Regions from separate parts of the Streptomyces sp. NPDC002055 genome, predicted to be linked through region 2. Evidence: riboswitches for the same ligand, from Rfam matches in the RefSeq annotation. Region 2 holds a riboswitch; the other holds the start of a gene.
The links. Region 2 has a riboswitch for cobalamin ahead of metE (5-methyltetrahydropteroyltriglutamate--homocysteine S-methyltransferase). Riboswitches for the same ligand answer to the same signal wherever they lie in the genome.
Positions count from the first base shown of each region.

Region 1: linked by a shared signal. The riboswitch ahead of ABT112_RS00565 (energy-coupling factor ABC transporter permease) and the one ahead of metE (5-methyltetrahydropteroyltriglutamate--homocysteine S-methyltransferase) in region 2 are both predicted to bind cobalamin.

Region 1 is NZ_JBEOXS010000001.1:122,515-133,833, forward strand. Features, by position in the region: gene ABT112_RS00520 (glycoside hydrolase family 65 protein) at 1-724, shown strand, start outside; gene ABT112_RS00525 (mannosyltransferase family protein) at 852-2,132, opposite strand; gene ABT112_RS00530 (hypothetical protein) at 2,292-2,762, opposite strand; gene ABT112_RS00535 (SigE family RNA polymerase sigma factor) at 2,755-3,252, opposite strand; gene ABT112_RS00540 (FUSC family protein) at 3,521-4,753, opposite strand; gene ABT112_RS00545 (VOC family protein) at 4,905-5,642, shown strand; gene ABT112_RS00550 (GNAT family N-acetyltransferase) at 5,760-6,326, shown strand; gene ABT112_RS00555 (chaplin) at 6,579-6,818, opposite strand; gene ABT112_RS00560 ((2Fe-2S)-binding protein) at 7,086-7,823, shown strand; cobalamin riboswitch at 8,039-8,233, shown strand; gene ABT112_RS00565 (energy-coupling factor ABC transporter permease) at 8,263-8,955, shown strand; gene ABT112_RS00570 (energy-coupling factor ABC transporter substrate-binding protein) at 8,952-9,320, shown strand; gene cbiQ (cobalt ECF transporter T component CbiQ) at 9,325-10,074, shown strand; gene ABT112_RS00580 (energy-coupling factor ABC transporter ATP-binding protein) at 10,071-10,916, shown strand; gene ABT112_RS00585 (DMT family transporter) at 11,097-11,319, opposite strand, start outside.
Region 2 is NZ_JBEOXS010000044.1:48,060-59,378, forward strand. Features, by position in the region: gene ABT112_RS24795 (helix-turn-helix domain-containing protein) at 1-1,262, shown strand, start outside; gene ABT112_RS24800 (GNAT family N-acetyltransferase) at 1,259-1,780, shown strand; gene metE (5-methyltetrahydropteroyltriglutamate--homocysteine S-methyltransferase) at 1,895-4,225, opposite strand; cobalamin riboswitch at 4,396-4,583, opposite strand; gene ABT112_RS24810 (ATP-binding protein) at 4,683-5,102, opposite strand; gene ABT112_RS24815 (helix-turn-helix domain-containing protein) at 5,259-6,503, shown strand; gene ABT112_RS24820 (helix-turn-helix domain-containing protein) at 6,640-7,776, shown strand; gene ABT112_RS24825 (substrate-binding domain-containing protein) at 8,208-9,089, shown strand; gene ABT112_RS24830 (PP2C family protein-serine/threonine phosphatase) at 9,605-10,939, opposite strand.

The sequences.
Region 1 (11,319 bases), on a different contig from region 2:
GCGGGTGCCCTTCCACCGGGGCGTCATCAGCCAGTTCGACGGCTTCGGCGACCTCGCCGAGCTGGACTGGGGCGGATACCGCGAACGGTACGGCGACATCCGGCGGCTGGACCGGATCCTGGAGGCCGAGGGCGACACGGTCAACCGCTACCAGGCCTCCAAACAGGCCGATGTGCTGATGCTGGGCTATCTGTTCTCCCCGTCCGAACTGGCCGGTCTCTTCCACCGCCTCGGGTACCGGCTGGACGCCGAGACCTGGCACCGCACGGTCGACTACTACCTCCACCGCACCTGCCACGGATCCACGCTGAGCGGCCTCGTGCACGGCTGGCTGCTGTCCCGCGAACGGCGCGCCGAGGCATGGTCGTTCGTCCGCGAGGCACTGGAAGGGGACGTCGCCGACCTGCAGGGCGGCACCACCGGCGAGGGCATCCACCTCGGCGCCATGGCGGGCACCCTCGACCTGGTGCAGCGCGGTCTGACCGGGCTGGAGACCCGTCAGGACGCGCTGCTGCTGGATCCGGTGCCCCTGCCCGAGCTGTCCCACTACGGGCTGTCGGTCCGCTACCGCAACCACTGGGGCGTGACCCTGCGGCTGAGCCCCGGCGAGCTGCGGATCGGCGTCCCGCCCTCGGCGGAGCCGCCGATCACGGTGGTGCTGGCGGACACGACGTTCCTGGTCGCGCCGGGGGAGACCCGCCGCCTGACGCTGCCCCACGGCTGACCGCACCGCTGCGACGGCCGTCGGGGCGCCGCTTCCGCCGAGCCGGTCGGCAATGAAGTCGGCTCCACCAGCACGACACCGGTATGCCCGTCCGCGCTCGGCCCCTACCTCTTCACCCCCGGGCCGCTCACCCCGTCCACCGCCCGGTGAGGAAGCTGATGGCGAAGACGGTCATCACCGGCGGTGCCACGCAGAGGCAGACGGTTCCGAACCGGGGTCTGCGCAGGCTCCACGCGGCCAGCGCGATCCACAGCGGCCACCACAGGAGCGTGGCCCGAGGGACGGACGTGTACCAGTAGGACGTGCCCAGCGCCCACAGGCTGAGGCCGATGTACACCCCTTCGGGCCACCGGCGCTGCCGCAGCAGCAGACCGAGCAACAGGAGTCCGACGAGCATGGCCAGTAGCTCGGCCTGGGACATGAAGGCGTACCCGGTGGCCTGGGTGTGGGCGAAGGCCGCGTCCCAGGTGTTCCGCCAGGCCTCCCAGGGGGCGTGGAAGTCCCGGTACCAGCCGCGCTCCTGCGCGTGCTTCCAGGCCATCCAGTCACCGGTGTGCGCCTGGAGGTACCAGGTGTGGAGGGCAGCCGGCACGGCGGGGAGGGCCACCCAGGGCAGGGCGGAGAGGTCCCGTCGGCCGCGGAGGGCGAGCACGAACTGGACCGCGACGGCCGCGGCGAGGAAGAGACCGCTGATCCGGACGGTGGTGGCCAGCGCCGTCAGGACGGCGGCGAGCGGCCAGGCGCGCCGCTGTGCCGCGAGCCAGGCCGGCAGGGCGAACGCGAGGAACAGCGCCTCGGTGTACCCGGCGGCGAGGAATATCGCGCAGGGGGAGAACAGGAAGAGCAGCACGGCACGCCGGTCCCCGTCCGTGCCGGGCAGGTGCAGCCGGGCGATCCGGGCCAGCGCCACGACCGCGACGGCGCCGGCGACGAGGGAGATCAGCAGGCCGGCCGCGGCCCAGTCCGGGACGACGACGTGGACGGTCCGCAGCAGGAGCGGAAAGCCGGGGAAGAAGGCCTCCCGGTTGTCCCAGCCGGTCACCCACGGGCCCGCCCCGTCGGGGAAGTAGCCCTCGCGGGCGATCTGCAGATAGTGGTGCCAGTCCCACTGCTGAAAGGGCGCCAGCACCGGGGCACTGTCACGGGCCTTCCGGTCGGCGGGGAACAGCCACCGGGTGCAGTGGGCAAGGATCCAGACCCCGGCCCGGGTCAGCAGGTACAGCAGCAGCACCTCGCGGTCGGCCGGACCGAGCACCGCGAGCCGGCGGCGCCGGACGACAGGACGGACCCGGCCACCACCGGAGCCGCCCGCCGCGCCGAGCCGTACGGGAGCGCTGCCCGGTCCGCGGTCCGGCTCGGTGGGCGGGTGCGGTCGCTCCTGGCGAACGCGGGTGGTCATCGCGGGCATTCGGGACACTCCTTGTCGGACGCGGGCATGCGGGCCCGCCCGACGGCGGTCGTCGGTTCACGGGCGGTGGGGCCCGGGGCGAGCGAAGCTCCCGGGCGGGCTCCCGTCGGCGGGGGCCGGGCAGGGCCTGGAGGGGCAGGCCCCTCCGGGCCCCGCGGCTCAGGGGCCGGACGCCGTCGAGGTGGGCGCTGTCGAGGCGGGCGCCGAGGCGGGAGGCGCTCCCGACGAGGTCCCGAGGGGCGGCGCGCTGGGCTCCTGGGTCCGGGTGCTGCTCGGCGGCGAGGTCGGCGTGGACGACGCGGAGGAGGAGGGCCAGGAGGCCGGCCCCGAGGAGGAGGGCGCCGCGGAGGGCCCGGAAGGGGACGGCAGGGAGGAGGTCTCCGGTACCGGCGGGGCGTCGGCCGGCCCGCTGGTGCCCGTACGGCCGGGGCCGGTCAGGAACCCGGCGACCGCCGCGCCCGTCCCGCCGAGGAACAGGCAGGCGCAGGCCGCGCAGGCGGCGATCCGGCGACGGCGTGCCAGCCGGCCCCGCTCGGCGATGCGTGAGACGGGAGCCGACTCGGCACGCGCCTGCCCGGTGGCGGCGGCCTCCCGGAACAGGAGCCGCAGGGGGTCGTGGAGCTCAGGCACCGTGGGCCTCCTCAAGGCGCGGGTCCTGCAGTCGGTGGGAGAGCGCGGCCCGGCCTCGGGCCAGATGCGTCTTGACGGTGCTGGCGGACAGGCCGGTCTCCCCGGCGATCTGCTCGACGGTGAGGTCGCACACGTAGTGCAGCGTCATCGTCCGGCGCTGCTGGGCGGGGAGGAGGCGCAGCGCCTCCACCAGCGCCACCGACTCCGGCCCCGGCCCCTCCACGTGCGGGGGTGCCCCGCTGGAGTGCCAGGCCTCGGCCGTCCGGCGCCGGAAGCGCCAGCGGCTCACCGCCAGCCGCCAGGCGACCGTGCGGATCCACGCCTCGGGACGGCCGTCGCGGTCGAGCTGCCGCCGGCGGCTCCAGCCCTTGACGAAGGCCTCCTGCACCACGTCCTGCGCCTCGTGCAGGTCGCCCAGCATCACGTACAACTGCCCCGTCAGCCGTGCGACCGTCAGCGCGTAGAACTCTTCGAACTCCTCGACGGTCAACGGCCACTCCCCCGGATCTCTCGGTACTCACCCGGCATACGCCCGGCGGGCCGCCTCCGGTCTACACGGGACGCGAAGAAAGGACGTGATGCCCGTCACGTGGCCTCCGGGGCTCGCGCTCTCCGCCCGCGGCCGCCGCGGATGCCCGCCGCGCCCCGACCTCCGCACGCTCCCTGTCACTCACGCCCGGCTCAGGAACGGTGCCGCTCAAGCCCGGTGGCGCCCGGGGGGTGTCGCTCAAGCCCGGTGGCGCCCAGGGAGGGGCCGCTCAGGGGCGGTGGCGCCGGCGCCGTGCCCGCCGCTGCGCCGACCGCGCGGCCCGGCGCATCCGGTGCACCGGGCTCGACCGGACGGGGTCCTGCCGGTGCCGGTCGAGCTCCTCCGCCAGCCACTGGGAGCGCCGTTCGACATCCAGTTCGTTCAGCAGCCGGTCGACGTTGGCCAGCAGCGCGCCGTGCAGCTCCCACCGGTCCGGTTCCCGGGCGGACTCGGTGAACAGCAGATCCGCGATCCGCTGCCGGTCCTCCCGCCCTTCCGTCAGGGCCCGGGCCAGCTCTCCCTCCGCCACTTCGGCGTTGGAGCTGACCTGAGCCGTGATCAGGCGGCCGAAGCTGTCGACGGCGTCGGCGATGTGCAGGAACAGCTCGCTCAGCACGGCGGCCACCTGCCCCTCGTACACCGGTTCGCTCCGCCGCCGGTGCGAGAGGTCCGTCAGCGACCGGCACAGGGTGCGCAGCACCACCGCGCAGATCTCCAGGGTGTCCAGACCGCTGCGCAGCACCAGCCGGGCGAGCAGCCCCTCCCGCACCCGCGGATTGAACTTCATGCTCTCGTCCGCGCGGTTGAGCGCCGCGTCGACCTGGGCGATCTCGTTGTCCAGCACCCGCGCCCCGTGGAGCCACCGGACCGCGTCCTCCCGGGTCGCCCCGCGCTCCAGCTCCCGGGAGATCTGCATCAGCAGCGCCCGCATCCGCCGGCCGAGACCGGCGATGGCCTCGCCGGCGGGCTCCACCAGCACCGGCGGCGCGACCAGGGCGTTCAGCAGAATGCCGGTCGCCGCACCGATCAGGGTCTCGGCGACCCGGCTCCACGCCGCCTGGGCCACATGGCTGACGCCCAGCACGAGCATCGCGCTGATCGCCACCTCCGGCACGAACTCGTCGACGCGCACCATGTGCCCGACCACCAGGGAGGCGAGGATCAGCAGACCCAGGCTCCACCAGCTCAGACCCACCAGGGCGCTGAAGGCCGAGGAGATCAGCACGCCCGCCACCACGCTGTTCACCCGGCGCATCCCGGTGGTGAGCGTCGCGTAGAGACTGACCTGGACGACCAGCAGCGCCGTCAGCGGTGCGAGCAGCGGCGGCGGACCGCCGGAGATGAGCCACTCCGCGGCGGCGAAGGCGAGCGTCGCGGCCACGGTGCAGCGCACCGTCTGCACGACGATCGGATCGTTGCGCCGCCGGATCAGGCCGACGGCGGTCTCCCGGACTGCAGGCACAGTTCACATGATCGCGCCGGGTCGGGCGGGAGCGTCACCTGCGCCGGTCCATCCGTGGTGGGTCGGCGGGCGAACGGATGCGGCGGATGGCACAGTGGCGGACATGTCCTCGACGCGCGCGGTGCACGGAGCGCCTTGCTGGGTGAGTTTGATGACGCGGGAACTCGAGGCCGCCCAGAGCTTCTACGGAGCGGTGATGGGGTGGACCTTCCGCCCCGGCACCCTGGGCGACGAATTCTGCGTCGCCCTCGCGGACGGCCGGCCGGTGGCCGGTATCGGGGCCCTGGCCCACACCATGGCGGTCCCCGTCTCCTGGACCGTCTACTTCGCCGCCGAGAGCGCCGACACGGTGGCCGCCCGGATCCGGGAGCGCAGCGCGACCGTGGCGGTCGGCCCCCTCACCTACGGCAAGGGCCGCGCCGCGCTGGCCGCCGACCCGGCCGGAGCGGTGTTCGGCTTCTGGGAGGGCGAGGTCCTTCCCGAATGGCGCGTCGGCGCCGGCTCCGCCCCGGCGTGGCTGGAACTGCGCACCCGCGACGCCTTCGCCGCGGCCATCTTCTACGCGGAGGTCTTCGACTGGGCCTCCGGACGGCCCGACGGCTGCGAGGTCGAGTACGAGCACGACGCCGTGGTGGTCCTGGCCCGCGGGCAGAAGGTGGCGCGGCTGCGCGGGGGCGGTGTGGAGGCGGATCCGGACCCCCAGGTCCGCCCCCGCTGGAACGTCTACTTCCGGGTGCCGGACGTCGATGCCGCGGCCGAGGCGGCCGTCCGCGCGGGCGGCACGGTCACCGGCGAGCCGGACGACTCCTCGATCGGCCGCTCGGCGACCCTCCGGGACCCTCAGGGCGGCCTCTTCACGGTGACCACGGGGACCGGCGCCGCCGCCTGAACGCCGCCGTCTGAACGCTGCCGCCGGAACGCCGCCGCCTCAGCGCCCGCCGCCTGAACACCGGGCGCGCGCCTCGCCGAGAGGCCGTGGCGCCCCGCTCCGGCTAGCGTGAGGAGCATGCATGCGCCGCTGCGTACGGAACGGCTCGTGGTGCGCGACTGGACCCCCGGCGACGCCGAGGCCGCGCTGCGGATCTACGGCGCCGAGGAGGTCGCCCACTGGCTGACGCCTGCCATGCACCGGGTCGGCGACCTGCCCGCGATGCGCGCCGTCCTCCAGGCGTGGGAGGAGTCGCAGCCCAACCTGGTGCGGCCGTCGGGCCGCTGGGCCGTACAGCGCCGGGAGGACGACCGGGTGGTCGGCGGGGTCGTCATCCGGATGCTGCCGCCCTACGACGAGGACCTGGAGATCGGCTGGCAGCTCAGCCCCGACGCCTGGGGCCGCGGCTATGCGACGGAGGCCGGTGTCGCGGTGGTCCGGTGGGCGTTCGAACAGGGCGTGGACGAACTGTTCGCGGTCGCCCGCCCCAACAACACCAAGGCCGCGGCGACGGCCCGCCGGATCGGCATGGAATGGGTGGGGGAGACGACCAAGTACTACGACATGCGGCTCAACGTGTACCGCATCCGCCCCTCCGACCTGGCGGAACCCGTGCGCATGCCGACCGACCGCGCCCACGGCTGACGCAGGGACACCGCGGTGGGGCCGGGCGCGGGCGGGTGTCGGGCGCGCAGGCGAGGGAGGCCGCGGAGGCGCTTCACCTCGCGCCCGTCGAGGTGTGAAAACAGGAAAGTGGCGCCCGCCGTCCCGTGGACGGGCGCCACAGCCGAGGGGGCGGAGGAGCCGGAATGCCTGCCCGGCGTGCACCCCTCAGCGGTCAGGGCCCGGGGGCCCCGACGTCACCGGTCGACAGGGTCCTGCCGACCGAAGGAAACCTCAGCGGTTGACGCAGGAGTTCCCGAGGGCGGGGTTGGCGACACCGATGACGCTCACGGTGTCCCCGCAGGCGTTGACCGGCACGTGGATCGGGGCCTGGACCAGGTTGCCCGAACCGATGCCCGGGGAGAACACGGCGGCACCCTGGGTGCCCGAGTCGGCGACCGCCGCACCAGCGGCGGCGGAGAGGGCGGCACCGGCAGTGGCGGCCAGAACGGCGGCCTTGGCAATACGCGACATGACGCAAACTCTTTTCAGTCGTACAGAAAGAAAGTTCCCTGCCTGTGACAAGCAGGGAACCGGATCAACGCACCGGACGAGGTGAAGATGCGCCTTGTGGGTGGCTTTAGCCCGATCGAGTGAGTGGCGGGCGCGGTGTTGCCGCCGCTCAGCCGCTCTATCGCCCCGCCCGCCCCGCCGCCCGGGGGCGGAGCGTCCCGCCCCGGGGCCCTCCCGGCCGCCGTCGGTCCGTACGGGAGAATCCCGAGGGCGACGGAGAGGAGTCACATGCCGGGGACGTCCATGGCCGAAGGCCTGCGCCGGGTCGCCGAGGCGGGTCCGTTCTTCGCCGTGCGGACCGCGGAGGCGCCGGGGGAGGAGCCGCGTGCCCACGGGTATGTGCCGTTCGCGGAGCTCTGCGCGGACCCCGGCCCGCTGCGCGCCCGGATCACCACCGTGGCCGGCCGGCTGGGCACGGACGAGCTCCGGGTGGGCGCGTCCCTCGTCTTCCAGGGGCTCGCCGCCCGGCTGTGGTCCCTCGCGCTCGGCTCCGCCGTGCTCGCCGGCACCCTCCCCGACCTCTCCCCGGAGCGGCTGTGGTGGCACCCGGACCGGAGCGCCCCGGACGAACTCTGGCTGCCCGGCCCCGTGTCCGCTGCGGACGGCCCCGTGTCCGCGGCCGATCCCGGCACCTCGGCGGACCGGCTGCGCGCGGCGGTGGTCGACGGCCACCTCGTACCCCTGCACCGCGCCGTGCGGTCCGTATGTCCGGTTTCGGGGCAACTGCTCTGGGGCAACGCCGGGTCGGCGCTGTTCGGCTCGTACCGCGTCCTGCGCGACGGCTGCCGCGCACGGGGCCGCGCCGAAGCCGCGGACACGGCGTCGGCGCTGGTCCGAGAGCTGTTCCGGGAGCCGCCGCTGCACGGCACCGGCACCCTCGCGGGCGGCGGCTTCACCCGGCGCAGCTGCTGTCTCTACTACCGGGTCCCGGGCGGCGGCCTCTGCGGCGACTGCGCGCTCGCCTGAAGCGACGGCCACCCCGCGTGTGCTCGCGGGGCAGTGCCGGGTACTCCATGGCCAAGCAGATGCTCCGTGCCACCACGCGCTCGCCCGCGGGGCAGTGACCATGCTCACCCGAGGGGCGCGCGGTTGGCTGCCCGCGCCCCGCAAGCGCACCGTTGCTCCTGCCCTCCGCCGGTGGCCGATACCGATCCCCGGTTGTGGCCGGAGCGTGCTGCCCACTAACCTCTCAGGGCCTTGGTGTACGGGAAACCGGTGATGAAACCGGTGCGGCCCTCGCCACTGTGATCGGGAAGTCCGGTTCCACCCCTCGGGGAGCCACTGGGACGCCGAGCCGCCGGCTCGGTGCCCGGGAAGGCGGAGTCCGGACGGCATGACCCGTCAGCCAGGAGACCGGCCGGGGCGCGTCGTCCATCCACGAGGTGCTGGAGAGGTTCGCTTTCCCATGCATATAGCCGAGGGGTATCTGCCCCCGTTGCACGCGGTCGCCTGGGGCGCCGCCGCTGCCCCGTTCGTCGTCCACGGCGTCCGGTCCCTGTCCCGCGAGGTCAAGGAGAACCCCGAGAGCACGCTGCTGCTCGGCGCCTCCGGAGCCTTCACCTTCGTCCTGTCCGCCCTCAAGATCCCGTCGGTGACCGGCAGCTGCTCGCACCCGACGGGCACCGGACTCGGGGCCATCCTGTTCCGGCCGCCCATCATGACGGTGCTCGGCACGATCACCCTGCTCTTCCAGGCGCTGCTGCTCGCCCACGGCGGGCTCACCACGCTCGGGGCCAACGCGTTCTCCATGGCGATCGTCGGCCCCTGGGCCGGATACGGGGTGTACCGGCTGGTCCGGCGGCTGGGCGCACCGCTCATGGCCGCCGTGTTCGCCGGGGCGTTCGTCGCGGACCTGAGCACCTACTGCGTCACCAGCCTGCAGCTCGCGCTGGCCTTCCCCGACCCGGGCACCGGAGTGCTCGGCTCCCTCGCCAAGTTCGGCGGCATCTTCGCCGTCACCCAGATCCCGCTGGCGGTCAGCGAGGGCATCCTCACCGTGCTGGTGATGCGCCTGCTGACGCAGTCCAGCAAGGGGGATCTGATCCGGCTGGGCGTGCTGTCCCGCCGCGCGGAGAAGCAGGAGGCCGTTGCCCGATGAAGCGTCACACCAAGATCAACCTGCTGTTGCTGGTGCTGGTCGTCGCTCTTGCGGTGCTGCCGCTCGCGCTCGGCCTCGGGGACCACAAGAAGGAGCCCTTCACGGGCGCCGACGCCCAGGCCGAGTCCGCGATCACCGAGATCCGGCCGGACTACGAGCCCTGGTTCAGCCCGCTCTACGAACCGCCGTCCGGCGAGGTGGAGTCCGCGCTGTTCGCCCTCCAGGCCGCACTCGGCGCGGGTGTTCTGGCGTACTACTTCGGGCTGCGCCGCGGGCGCCGTCAGGGTGCGGAGCAGGCCACGTCCCAGGACGGCTCCGGGTCCCAGGACGGGGCGGCGACGCCGGACCGCGAGACCGCAGCCTAGCCGCGTGCTGCCCATCGACGCGGCGGCGCACAGCAGTCGCTGGCGCCGCCGCCACCCCCTGGACAAAGCCGTTCTCGCCCTCGGCCTGACGGTGTCGGCGGTCTGCCTGCCGCCGTGGCCGGGGTCGCTCCTCGTCGTGGTGGCCGCGCTCGTCCTGCTGCTGGGGCCGGCCGCCGTGCCGCCCCGTCAGCTGTGGCGGGCCTACCGCATCCCGCTCGGCTTCTGCGTCACCGGCGCCCTGCCGCTCCTCGTCCGGCTGGGCGGCCCGCACGGCCCGCTCTCCCTGGCTCCGGACGGGCCCGCGCACGCCGGACAGCTGCTGCTGCGCACCTCCGCCGCGTCGCTCGGGGTGCTGCTCTTCTCGTTCACCACGCCCCTGTCCGACCTGCTGCCCCGGCTGGCGCGGGCGGGCGTGCCGCCCGCGGTCGTCGATGTCGCCCTGGTCACCTACCGGATGGCGTTCCTGCTCCTGGACACCGTCTCCCGGGTCCGCCAGGCCCAGGCCGCCCGGCTGGGCAAGTCCGGACGGGCCGCGGCCTGGCGGTCGCTGGCCGGGCTCGGAGCCACCGTGTTCGTCCGGGCCTTCGCGCGCGCCGCCCGGCTGCAGACAGGGCTCGCGGGCCGCGGCTACGACGGCTCGCTCCGCGTCCTGGTGGCCGAATCCGAGGTCTCCCGGCGCTTCGTGGCCGCGTCCGTCGCACTCCTGGCGGGGATCGCCGCCCTCACGCTCGCACTCGAAAGGCTCACCCCATGACCGCAGGATCGCACCTGGTGGAACTCCTCGGCGCGGGATACGCCTACGAGGACGGGCCGGCCGTCCTGGACGACGTCACCTTCGGCATCCGCGACGGCCGCAGCCTGGCACTGCTCGGCCGGAACGGCAGCGGGAAGACCACCCTGCTGCGGCTGCTCAGCGGAGGCCTGCGGCCCTCGGCGGGCGAACTGCGCCTGGAGGGAACCACGGTCTCCTACGGCCGCGCGGGGCTCAGCCGGCTGCGCACCACGGTGCAGTTGGTGGTCCAGGACCCGGACGACCAGCTCTTCGCCGCATCGGTCGGGCAGGACGTCTCGTTCGGCCCGATGAACCTGGGGCTCCCGGAACCGGAGGTGCGCGAACGCGTCGCGGACGCCCTCGCCGCGCTGGACATCACCGCGCTGCGCGACCGCCCCACGCATCTGCTCTCCTACGGGCAGCGCAAGCGAGCGGCCATCGCCGGAGCGGTGGCCATGCGACCGCGGGTGCTGATCCTCGACGAGCCGACGGCGGGCCTCGACCCGCACGGCCAGGAACGGCTGCTGGAGGTGCTGGAACGGCTCCGGGCGGCGGGCACCACCGTGGTCATGGCCACGCACGACGTGGACCTGGCCCTGCGCTGGGCGGACGACACCGCCGTCCTCGCCCCGGACGGCCTGCGCACCGGGCCGACCGCGGAACTGCTGGCCGACGGGCGGCTGCTGGACGAGGCCCGGCTGCGGCGCCCGTGGGGGCAGGCGGCGGCCGAGGTGCTGCGGGCGCACGGGCTGCTCGGACCGGACACCACCGGGCCGCGGACCCCGGAGGACCTGGCGGGGTACGCGGTGGCGCGAACGGCCTGATGCCGGGCCGGTGTCCCGGGGCCTGCCCGGCCCGCGTCAGGTCGGGCCGGGCTCCGGTCTCGGCGCCCGGCCCCGGAGCTTCGTCCGGTACGTCGCCCCGCCCCGGTCCGCCGTGCCGGAAGGGCGGGCCGGGTCCGGCTCGCGGAGCGCCGCGCCACCCTCGACGGCAGGGGCAACGCCTCACCCGTCCCCTTCCGTTGCGGGCACCGGCACCGGCACCGGCATCGGCATCGGCATCGGCACCGAAACCGGCGCCGTCCGCGACCGGCCCCGCCGCTCGGTGCCGTCCGCCGTCAGGACCACCAGACCCCACGCCGTGAGCGCCCCGGCCGCGAGCGCCGCCGGAACCCCCGCCGTGCCGAAGCGGAAACCTTCGTGCAGCAGCCCGACGCCCACCGCCGCG
Region 2 (11,319 bases):
AGGCGAACGAACAGTTGGCGGCCGCGCTCAGTGAAGCGGGTCTGACACAGGTCGAGTTGGCGGAGGCCGTGAACGACTACCTTCGGTCCCTCGGCAGGGAAGGCACCGTGAGCGACCGCACGGTGCGCCACTGGCTGACCGGAAAGTCCCGCTGGCCCCACCCTCGGCAGCGCGAAGCACTGGAGGCCATATTCGGTCGTACCGCCGAGGTGCTGGGCTTCACCCCTCCGGCGGGCCGACCGAGCGTTACCAGGACGGAGGACCCTGTGCACCGCAGGAACTTCCTGACCGCCACCACCGGGGCGACGGCAGCAGCCGTGCCCCTGGTCGCGGCCCGACCCTACGCGGTCGGCACCACCGATGTGATGCGCCTCCGCAGTGGCCTGGACGCCCTGACGGCGCTGGACGCCGCCAGAGGAGGTCACGAGGCACTGGAAAGGGCCGCGCTCGCGGGTGCCGCCGAGGCACTGGACCTCCAGAAGCGGGCGGCCTCCCAACGGATCCGGCAGCGCCTGTTCAGCGTGGCCGCCGAATTCACGACTGCCGCGGCATGGTCGGCCGTGGATGCTCGCCGGAGCGACCGCGCACAGGGCCACCTGAACCGGGCGCTGTACCTGGCGGGCATGGCACAGGACTCCATCGCGGAACTGGATGTGTGGAACCTGTATGCCATGGCAGCTGGGCAGCAGCGGGACCATGCCCTAGCGGTGAGCGCCGCGCAAGCCGCCCAGGCGACAGCCGTAACCCGCCGGGACCCGCTGTTCGCTTCCCTCGCCCACGCGCGCACGGCCATCGGGTACTCCAACGCCGGGGACAGACGAGGAGCCCTGAGGTCGCTGGGGTGTGCCGAAGAGGCGTTGGGCAAGGCAGCTGCGGATACTCCCCGGCCTGCTTGGGTGGCGTTCTACGGTCCCGCCGAGCTGTTGGCGATCACGGCCATCGTGCGTGACCGCACCGGGGACGCTGCCGAGGCTGAGGCTGCGTCACATCGTGCTTTGGCCGCCATCCCGGAGAGGTTCCGCCGGAATCGCGCGTTGGCCACCCTGCAACTTGCCCTGACCCAGCTTCACCAACGGGACATCGACCAGGCATGCGCCACTGCGGAACAGGTGTTCGTGTTGATGGAGGGCACCACTCTGCCGGGCCGCATGAGGTCGCGCTTGGGGGACTTCTGTCGCGACCTGATCACGCTTTCGCCGGACTCCGGCACCGCGCGAGAGTGGACGGACCGCCACCGATCGGAATGGAGTCAGGATCGATGACCTCAGCCTTGGAGCTGCGCCATTTCAGCCACCACGACCTGCCGCAGATCCGGCAGACGTTGATCGATGTACACGCCGATGTCTACGCGGCCGAGATGGACGAGTTCAACCAGCGGTTTCCCTGGTTCGTGGATCGCTGGGGCGGCCACCCGGACTTCGCCTGCGTCATCGCGCACGACGGCAACGAGGTGGCGGGCTTCGCCTACGGTGCCCCTGGTGCCGAGGGCCGCGAGTGGTGGCGGGAGCACGTGGATCCGGCGCCGGAGAGGGGGCGCACGTTCCACTTCTCGGAGCTGATGGTGCGTGAGCGGTGGCGGAAGACGGGTGCGGCCGAGCGGCTGCACCGGGCGCTCATGGAGGCCCGGACCGAACACCTCGCGGCGCTGCTGGTGGATGTGACGCACCCGAAGGTCCAAGCGCTGTACGAGTCCTGGGGGTACCGGAAGGTGGGGGAGGACCAGCCGTTCCCGGACTCCCCGGTGTTCGCCGTGATGCTTCTGGATCTGCCGCTGACCTGAGCCGCGCGGCTTGCACGTCCGTGCGATGCGTGGGCGGGGGCCCCGTCGGTCCCGCGGCCCGCGGGCGGTGCCGGACACCAGGGGCATCCGGCACCACCCTCCGGTCGGCCCCGGTCAGGACTCCGTCGTCGGAGCCGGCAGTCCGTCCCGGACCTCGCGGGCCGCCGCGACCAGATTCTCCAGTGACGTCCGGACCTCCGCCCAGCCGCGGGTCTTCAGCCCGCAGTCCGGGTTGACCCAGAGCCGCTCGGCCGGGATCGCGTCCAGGCCCCGGCGGAGCAGGCCCGCCGCCTCGGCCACATCCGGGACACGGGGCGAGTGGATGTCGTAGACGCCCGGCCCGACCTCCCGCGGGTAGCCGGCGGCGGCCAGCTCCCCGGCGACCTGCATGTGGGAGCGGGCGGCCTCCAGGCTGATCACATCGGCGTCCAGGTCGTCGATGGCCCGGATGATGTCACCGAACTCGGCGTAGCACATATGGGTGTGGATCTGGGTGTCCGGACGGACCCCGCTGGTCGCGAGCCGGAAGGCTTCGGTGGCCCAGGCGAGGTACTCCGGCCGGTCGGCCGAGCGCAGCGGCAGCGTCTCGCGCAGCGCCGGTTCGTCCACCTGGATCACCGAAGTCCCGGCCGTCTCCAGGTCCTTCACCTCCTCGCGGAGGGCGAGGGCGACCTGCCGGGCGGTCTCGGCGCGCGGCTGGTCGTCGCGGACGAAGGACCAGGCGAGCATGGTGACCGGGCCGGTGAGCATGCCCTTGACGGGGCGTTCGGTGAGCGACTGGGCGTGGCGGGTCCAGCGGACCGTCATCGGCTCCGGCCGGGAGATGTCGCCGGCCAGGACCGGCGGGCGGACGTAGCGCGTGCCGTAGGACTGGACCCAGCCGTGCCGGGTGGCCAGGTAGCCGGTGAGCCGCTCGGCGAAGTACTGCACCATGTCGTTGCGTTCGGGCTCGCCGTGCACCAGCACGTCGATTCCGGCCCGCTCCTGGAAGGCGATCACCTCCTGGATCTCGGCAGCGATGCGCTTGTCGTACGCCTCGCCGTCAATGCGGCCGGCGCGCAGTTCGGCGCGTGCCGTGCGCAGCTCGCCCGTCTGCGGGAACGAGCCGATGGTGGTGGTCGGCAGCAACGGCAGCCCCAGATGGGCCCGTTGGGCGGCCGAGCGCTCCGGGTACGACGCCGACCGCCGGCCGTCGGCATCCGTGACCGCCGCGGCGCGGGCGCGCACCGCCGGGTCGTGGGTGAGGGGCGAGCCGGTGCGGGAGGCCAGGTCCGCACGGTTGGCGGCGAGCTCGGCGGTGATGGCGCCGGTGCCGTGCGTCAGCCCGCGGGCCAGGGTGACGATCTCGGCGGTCTTCTGCCGGGCGAAGGCGAGCCAGCGGGCGATCTGCGGATCGATGTCCCGCTCGGCCGCGGCGTCCAGCGGCACGTGCAGCAGCGAGCAGGAGGACGCGACGTCCACCCGGCCGGCGAGGCCGAGCAGGGTGCCCAGTGTCGTCAGGGACGCCCCGAGGTCGTTGATCCACACATTGCGGCCGTTCACCACACCGGCCACCAGCCGCTTGCCGGGCAGTCCGCCGACCGCCGCCAGCTCCTCCAGGTTGCCGGCGGCGGTGCCGGTGAAGTCCAGGGCCAGCCCCTCGACCGGTGCCTTGGCGAGCACCGGAAGCGCCTCGCCCAGCCGGTCGAAGTACGAGGCCACCAGCAGCTTCGGCCGGTCCGTCGCGCCGCCGAGCTCCCGGTAGGCGCGGGCGGCGGCGTTCAGCTCGGCCGGGGTGCGGTCCTGGGCCAGGGCGGGCTCGTCCAGCTGGACCCACTCCGCCCCGGCGGCCCGCAGCGCGGCGAGCACCTCGGCGTAGACCGGGAGCAGCCGGTCCAGCAGGGTGAGCGGATCGAAGTCGTCCGGCACCTCCGGCCCGGGCTTGGCCAGCAGCAGATAGGTGACCGGCCCGACGAGCACCGGACGGGCGGCGAGACCGAGAGCCTGGGCCTCCCGCAGCTCGGCCGTCTGCTTGCCGGGGTCGGCGGTGAACACCGTGTCCGGGCCCAGCTCCGGCACCAGGTAGTGGTAGTTGGTGTCGAACCACTTGGTCATCTCCAGCGGCGCGACGTCCTGAGTGCCGCGCGCCATCGCGAAGTAGCCGTCCAGCGCGTCGGCCTCGACGGCCGCGCGGTGCCGGGCGGGAATCGCGCCGACCATGACGCTGGTGTCCAGGACGTGGTCGTAGTACGAGAAGCCGCCGGTGGGGACCTCGTCCAGGCCCGCCTCGGCGAGCTGCCGCCACTGGGAACGGCGCAGCCCGGCCGCGGTGTCGTGCAGGGCGCCGGCGGTGACCGTGCCCTTCCAGTAGCCCTCGACGGCCTTCTTCAGCTCCCGGTCCGGGCCCTGTCGCGGGTAGCCGTGCACGGTGGCCCGTGCGGGCGCGGCTGCGGATGTGCTGGTCACAGAACTCTCCTTCGCGAGTGTGCTCCTGAGAACCCCGGCACGGGCCGAGGGCGCGAAGGGACGACCGGAGGACAGGCCGTACGCGGTGCTGCCGCGGTACCCGCCTGCTTCCGTGCGCCGACCCGCCCTCGAGGTCACCGGGATCTCCGCGCGCCGGGTGGGCGCACGGGCAACGGGCAGGTCTTCGGACTCGCGGGCACGTCTGCCGGGCAGACCCCTACTGGCCGTCGCTTCCCAGGCCCGTCGGACCCAGTGCGTATGACGGCGGTCGTTCCCACTCACCGCTGCGGGGCAGTCCCGGAATTCCACCGGGTTCCCTCTTGCGACGCCCTGCCTGGCGGACACGGCGAACCAGCTGCACCGGCCACCCTAGCCCCGTCCGGCGCCGTGGTCAGCACCGTTCACATGCCGGACCGGCGCCCGCGGTCTCCGGCCCGACGCCGTCCACGGGCCGGAGTCAGTCGACGTTGAGAGCGCACTCGGCCCACACCCGCTTGCCCCACGGCAGCGGGTCGGTCCCCCAGACCTCCGCCAACTCCCCCACGAGCGCGAGGCCGCGCCCGTTCTCATCCGTGGCGCTGGGGTTTCCGCGCACTGGACAGGCCGGGGAGAAGTCCACGACGCCGATCCGCACGCGCCGCGCTTCGGGGCGGTCGACGACGACCCGGATGGATTCTCTGCGCGCGTGCCGGACGGCGTTGGACACCAGCTCGGAGACGATCAGGGCGCCGTCGTCGGACAACTCGTCCAGTCCCCAGGCGGCGAGTGCGACGCGCACCAGGCGCCGGGCGGCCGCGGCGCTCACGGGCTCGCGCGGCAGGGTCTCGCTGTACCCGGGGCAGCCGGTCGGGCGCGCCTGAGTCGTGGGTTGCGGCATGTCGGTTGCTCTCTCGGATCGGCCGGGCCCCGGGCCGGTCGCACGGCCGCCGGGGCGCTGTGCGTTCAGGAAACCGGTCTGCTCGATCGTGCGGAGGAGCCAACCAGGGGGCCAGGGAGGGGCCACCATGGATACGGAATGCGGAAGGGGGCCGGAATGACGAGCACTGACCGGCGGCGGGAGTTCGGCGCCTACCTCGCCGGACTGCGGCGGCACTCCGGTCACTCGCAGCGCCGGTTCGCCGCGACGCTGTGCGCTGTCTCCGGCGCCCAGTCGATCACCCGGAACGAGGTCTCCCGGTGGGAGCGCGGTGTGCGGATTCCGGACGTGTGGCTTCCCGCCTTCGCTCAGGTACTCGGTGTGCCGCTGTATGAGCTCGAACAGGCCGCCGCATACGCCCGGGGCGACGCCCGGGCCGCCCTTCCCGGGGTCGCGGCCACCCTGGCAGATCTGTTGCCCGACGGGGACGCACTGGAGCGGTCCGGTCCCTGCGGGCGCCGGGTCGGTACCGCCGCCGTGGACGGTTTGGCCGCCCGCGTGCACGGCCTCCGGTTGGCCGACGACATGCTGTCCGGGGGAGACCTGATCGTGCCTGCCTTCCGGGAGCTGCGTGCCGCGGTGCGCCTGTTCCGTGAGTCCCACCACTCCGAGGACACCGGACGGGGCCTGTTGGTCCGGATCGGGGAGTTGGGGCAGATCGCAGGTTGGATCGCCTCCGACGCCGGGCGCGGCGCGGACGCGGAACGGGCCTACCGGCTGGGAATCTCCGCGGCCCGGCAGGCCGGGGACGCGGTGCTCGTGGCGCAGCTCGCGGGCAGTCTCGGCTATCACCTGTCGAACAGCGGCCGGGAACGCGAGGGCCTGGAGCTGGCGAAGGCGGCGGTGGCGGAGGCCGGACCGGACGCCCCGGCCGCGACGCGCGCTCTGTTCCTGGACCGCGTGGCGTGGGCGCACACCCGCGTGGGAGAACACCGACCGGCTCTCCGGGCACTCGGGGAGGCACACGCCGCCCTGGACACCACGGACGGCGCCCCGGCGCCCACCTGGGCGTACTGGGTGAGCCGCGAAGAACTGGAGGTCATGGACGCCCGGGTGTTCACCGAGTTGCACCGCCCGCTGCGCGCGGTGCCACTGCTGCGGGACGTGCTGGGGCGCTACGACGCCACCCACGCCCGGGAGATGGCGCTGTACCGCTCGTGGCTGGCGGTGGCGCTGGCCGACGCCAACGAGCCCGAGCAAGCCGCCGACGAAGCGCGTCGGGTCATCGACACGTCCGGCGATCTGACGTCGGAGCGCACGGCGGAGCGGGCCCGAACGGTGCTGCGCCGCCTGAAGGAGTTCGAGGACGTGCCGGAGGTGCGCGAGGTGCTGGCCGACTTCGGACATCTGTTGCTTGCGTGACGGGGCCACTCCGGCTCGCACGGTCGCCGGGGCGCTGTGCGTTCAGGTAACCGGCGTTCCCGATCGAGGGGAGGGGCCGCACGGGAGGCCAGGGGGAGGGGCCAGGACGAGTAGCTTGGTCGCAGGGAGGCACTGCATGAACGACCAAGCGAGACGCGCCCGGTTCGGCGCCCATCTGGCGGGCCTGCGCAAGCGCGCGGGTCTCTCGCAGCGCTCGCTGGCGCTCCGGTTGTGCGTCACTGCCGGGATCACCACCTTGACGCGTCATGAGGTTTCCCGGTGGGAGCGCGGCGGGCACATCCCGGACGCTTGGTTACCACCGCTCGCGCAGGTGCTCGCGGTGCCACTGGACGGCCTGGAGCGGGAAGCCGCGCGGGCCCGGGGCGAAGCCGAGCCACAGGTCTGCGCCGACCGTGCGCCGGACACCTACGTGCAGGACGCCGTGGGGTGGCTGCTCGCGCACGACAACCGCCACGGTGGGGACCACGTGGCGGACGCCGCCGCGCAGGTGTGGGAGGCCGAACGGGGCAGGATCACCGGTGACGACAAGCAGCACCTCGCACAGGTGGCGGAGATCGGGGAAGTGGCCGGGTGGCTGCTGCACGACGCGGCCCGGTTCCACGAGGCGCGCGCCACGCTCGCGGAGGCGCACACCCTGGCCCGCCTCGCCGGTGACGCCCCGCTGGAGTGGTTCATCCTGGACATGATCGCCATGGTCGACGTGCACACCGGCCGTGCCGGTGAGGCCGTGGCGATCACGGACGAGATGCTGACCGGCCGTGAGGTACCCGGCCGTGTGGCGCTCATGGCTCGCGTTCGGCGCGCACGGAGCCTTGCGCAGGCCGGAGAGAAGCGCCGGGCGCTGGACGCCCTGGAGCGGGCCACAGGGGGTCTCCAGGACTCGATACAAGCCAACGACCCCGCGTTCACGTGGTGGATCGACAGAACCGAAGTGGAGCTGCACACCGGCGAGGCGCTGCTGAGCCTCGGGGACCCGCGCGCGGCGCTGCCGCACCTTCAGCGGAGTTCGGAAGGCTCCCGGGGAGGCGGGGGCCGCCGGGAGTTCGGCAACGTGCTCGCGGAGCTGACCGCCTTGGTGCAGCTCGGGGCGTGGCGGGACGCCGAAGCGCCGCTCCTCCGGCTGGAACCGATCCTGCGCACGGTCACGTCGTCCCGGACCCGCGTCCGCCTCCGGTCCACGCTGCGCGCCATCGACTGCGACGCCCCGTCGTGGCTCGCGGACACCGCCCGCGAGGTGGCAGCAGCCGGGTAGGACGCGGACCGGCGGACTACGCACACCTGTTGCTTGCGCAGCCGGGCCACCCCAGTCCCCTCCGACCTCGCGGTCAGCACCGTTCACCTGCCGGACCGGCGTGCGCGGTGTCGTGCCGGACCGGCGCCCGCGGTTTCCGGCCCGGTTCCGCCCTGGTCATCGACGGACGCGGCAGTACGGTCGTCCCGTACCCGGCGGCCGGACCGGAACCGGACGAGCCGGCCCCCGGCCGGAACCGGACGGGGTTGCTCGGCACCGGAACCGGACGGGGCGGCTCAGCAACCGGAATCGGACGAGCCGGTCCCCAACTTCCCTGCCGGGTACGCACGGTGAATCAGTGACCAACTGAATGAGTGAACGATGAACCTCCAGGGCAGGCAGACGGTGATGCTCTCCGGAGACATCGAACAGCGAGAGTTGGGGTGGGGCGCATGGCACACAGCACGGAGTGGACATTCACCGACGACCGCGGCCGGGTGGCGACGGCCCGGCGGACACCGGCGACCGTGGTCGCCTACATACAGGCCGGGGCGACTCTGAGCGACCACGGCATCCAGCCGACGGGGATCTTCGGCTCCAACCACGACGGTGACAGCCCGGATCCGGCCAAGGCCGGCGCGCTGCCCCTGGAGGAGATCGACTACCTCGGCTCCGGCGACCGGCTCGGCGTGGACGCCCTGCTCCGGGGCGCGCCGGACCTGGTGGTGGCCGTCGCCTACGGGGGCGACCAGATCTACGGCCTGGCCCCGGAGGTGGCGAAGGGGCTGGAGGAACGCGTTCCGGTGGTCGTCCTCGACGTGGGGCAGGGCCGGTCGCTCGCCGACGTCCGCGACCGGTTCACCGCACTGGCCCGCTCGCTCGGCGCGCCGGGGAGCCCGGCCGGAGCCGGCGAACTCGACCGCGCACACCTCCGGCTGCGCGCGGCGGCCGGGGATGCCGCATCGGCCCGGGTCGTGGCGCTGTCGCCCGCCGGACCGGACAGCGTGCACCTCGCCCGGCCGTCGGCCTGGCGCGATCTGCGGGCCCTCGCCGACCGCGGGGTCGGCATGGTGGAGCCGGAGGCGGGGCCGGGAGCCAACTGGTCCACCGTCGACTGGGCCACCGCGGCGTCCCTGCGGCCCGACATCGTGCTGACCGACTCCCGGGCCAACGCGCTGCCGGTCGACCAGCTGCGCAGGATCGACGGCTGGCAGGAGATCGCGGCGCGCGCCCAGCACGTGCCGTGGAACCCCGAGATCCCGTGCAGCCACATCGCGCACGCGCTCTTCTTCGAGACGGTGGCCGACGCGCTCCAGGCCTGGGCATCCGCCTGAGGGCAGAGGGCAGAGGGCAGAGGGCAGTGAGGGCAGCGAGGGCTGTGAGGCCGTGAGGGCTGCGAGGACGGTGCGGACGCCGTAGGCCGGACGGGTGCCCACCCGGTTCCCCCACGGCCGGGCGGAACCGGGCGGGCACCCCGTCGTGCGTGGATGAGCGAGGACGTGTTCAGCGCGCACGCGGCCGGCGCCGGAAGAGGTCACCGGCCCGAGGAGAGGAAGGGCGACGATGACCGGGATCGTCGATCGGCTCGACGAGGTCCACCGCGAGGTCGGCAGCAGGAGCGGAGGCCTACGTCCCCGCGCGGTGAATGCCGCCGCGGCACCGCCGGTTCGTGGAGGGCCCGGCCGCCGCATCCCGGCGAGCTGCGGCGGACCTGATCTGCGGCTCGGCTTCCCGCTGTTCGACGCCCGCCTCGGTGAGCACACGCCGGGCCGCGGCTCGACGGCCGGACGCCGGTCGGGGTCGCCGTACGGTCGGAGCCACCGTACGGGCCGGAGCCGCCGGGCGGCCGTCACTCCGCGGGCGCCCGGAGGGCCAGGAGGGCGACATCGTCCGGGCCGTCGTCCGGCTGGGCGGTCGACACGGCCCGGCAGAGCTTCCCCAGGCTGTCGTCGGCGTGGGCGGCGGCCGCCTCGGCCACGGCCTTGAGGCCGATGCCGAGATCCTGTCCCGGCCGTTCCACCAGACCGTCGGTGAACATCAGCACCGTGCTGCCGGCCGGCAGGAGATGCCGGTGGTCGTGGCGCGGGAGCCCCGTGTCGACCCCGAGCGGAGCGTCCGCCTCGGCCTCCAGGTACCGGGCGTCCCCCTCCCGGGTCACCAGCAGCGGCGGGACGTGGCCCGCGTTGCTCCAGCACAGATTCCAGCCGCTCCCGGTCCGGGGCTCGATGCGGGTGAGGCACACGGTGGCCATGGAGGACTCACCCATGGCCTCCCACGCCTGGTCGAGCCGGGTGAGCACCTCGCTCGGCAGGGCACCACGGTCGAACGCCAGTGCCCGCAGCATGTTGCGGACCTGGGCCATGGCCGCGGCCGCCCGCACATCGTGGCCCATGACGTCCCCCACGGCCATGGCGCGCGCTCCGTCGGGGAGGACGAGTGCGTCGTACCAGTCGCCGCCGAGCAGGCTGGGGTCGGAGGCCGGCCGGTACATGGCCCAGGAGGTGAACGGCGTCAGATCGGGCAGCCGTGGCAGCAGCAGCCGCTGGAACTGCTCGGCGCCGTACCGGAGCCGGCTGTACAGCCGGGCGTTCTCGATGGCGATGCCCGCCGCACCGGCGAGCGCCACGACCACCGCTTCGTCGTCCACGTCGAACGGCCTGCCGTCGCGCCGGTCGGAGAGGTAGATGTTGCCGTAGACCTGGTCGCGCACCCGGATGGAAACGCCCAGCAGGCTCCGCATCGGCGGGTGGCCCGGCGGGAATCCCGCCGCCTGGGGGTGCTCCGCGATGCGCGCCACCCGCAGCGGCCGGGGGTCCTCGATCAGCAGACGCAGCAGCCCGTGCCCCTGCGGCAGGTCCACGCCCGCCAGAGCATGGAGCTCCTTCTCATTGAGGCCGACGGGGATGAACTCCGCCAGCCCGGCGCCGTCCTCGTCCAGGACGCCCAGCGCCCCGTAGGTCGCGCCGACGAGTTCCATGGCCGTGGTCACCACACGGCGCAGCACCACCGCGAGTTCCAGGTCCCGGCTGACGGCCAGGACGGCGTCGAGCAGGCCGCGCAGCCGGCCCTGGGCCCGTGCGAACTCGGAGAGCTGCATGCTCGCCAGTTGCAGGTCGGACGCGAGGTTCCCCCGGTGCAGGCGCAGGTCCTCGTCTCCTCCGTCCGCGTTCTCCCGCTCGCTCATGCTTCCTCTCCGAAGCGGTGTCGGCCGCTCATCGTGGTGCCGCGGACTTCCAGGTCACGAAGGCTATCGGACCGTGATCGCCGACGACGGCGCGACCGGTGGGCCGGATCCGGCCCACCGGTCGCGGCTCGTATTCTTCTCGGCCCTGGTTGTCGTGCGGCCCGGTGACCGCGCACCGACGGATTCGACGCGAGATGCGTACGCATGTGGACAGCATCGCGACCTCGGTCGGCAGATATGCGACGTAGCCTGACCGAAAATGACCCCGTATCAGGGGTGTCTCGGTCAATCGTGGTACGTGCACCGGCGCAGTGGCGGAGAACCGGTGCGGTACCGGATCGTCCGGTACCGCGTTCCGCCATCGTCCGGTACCGCGTTCC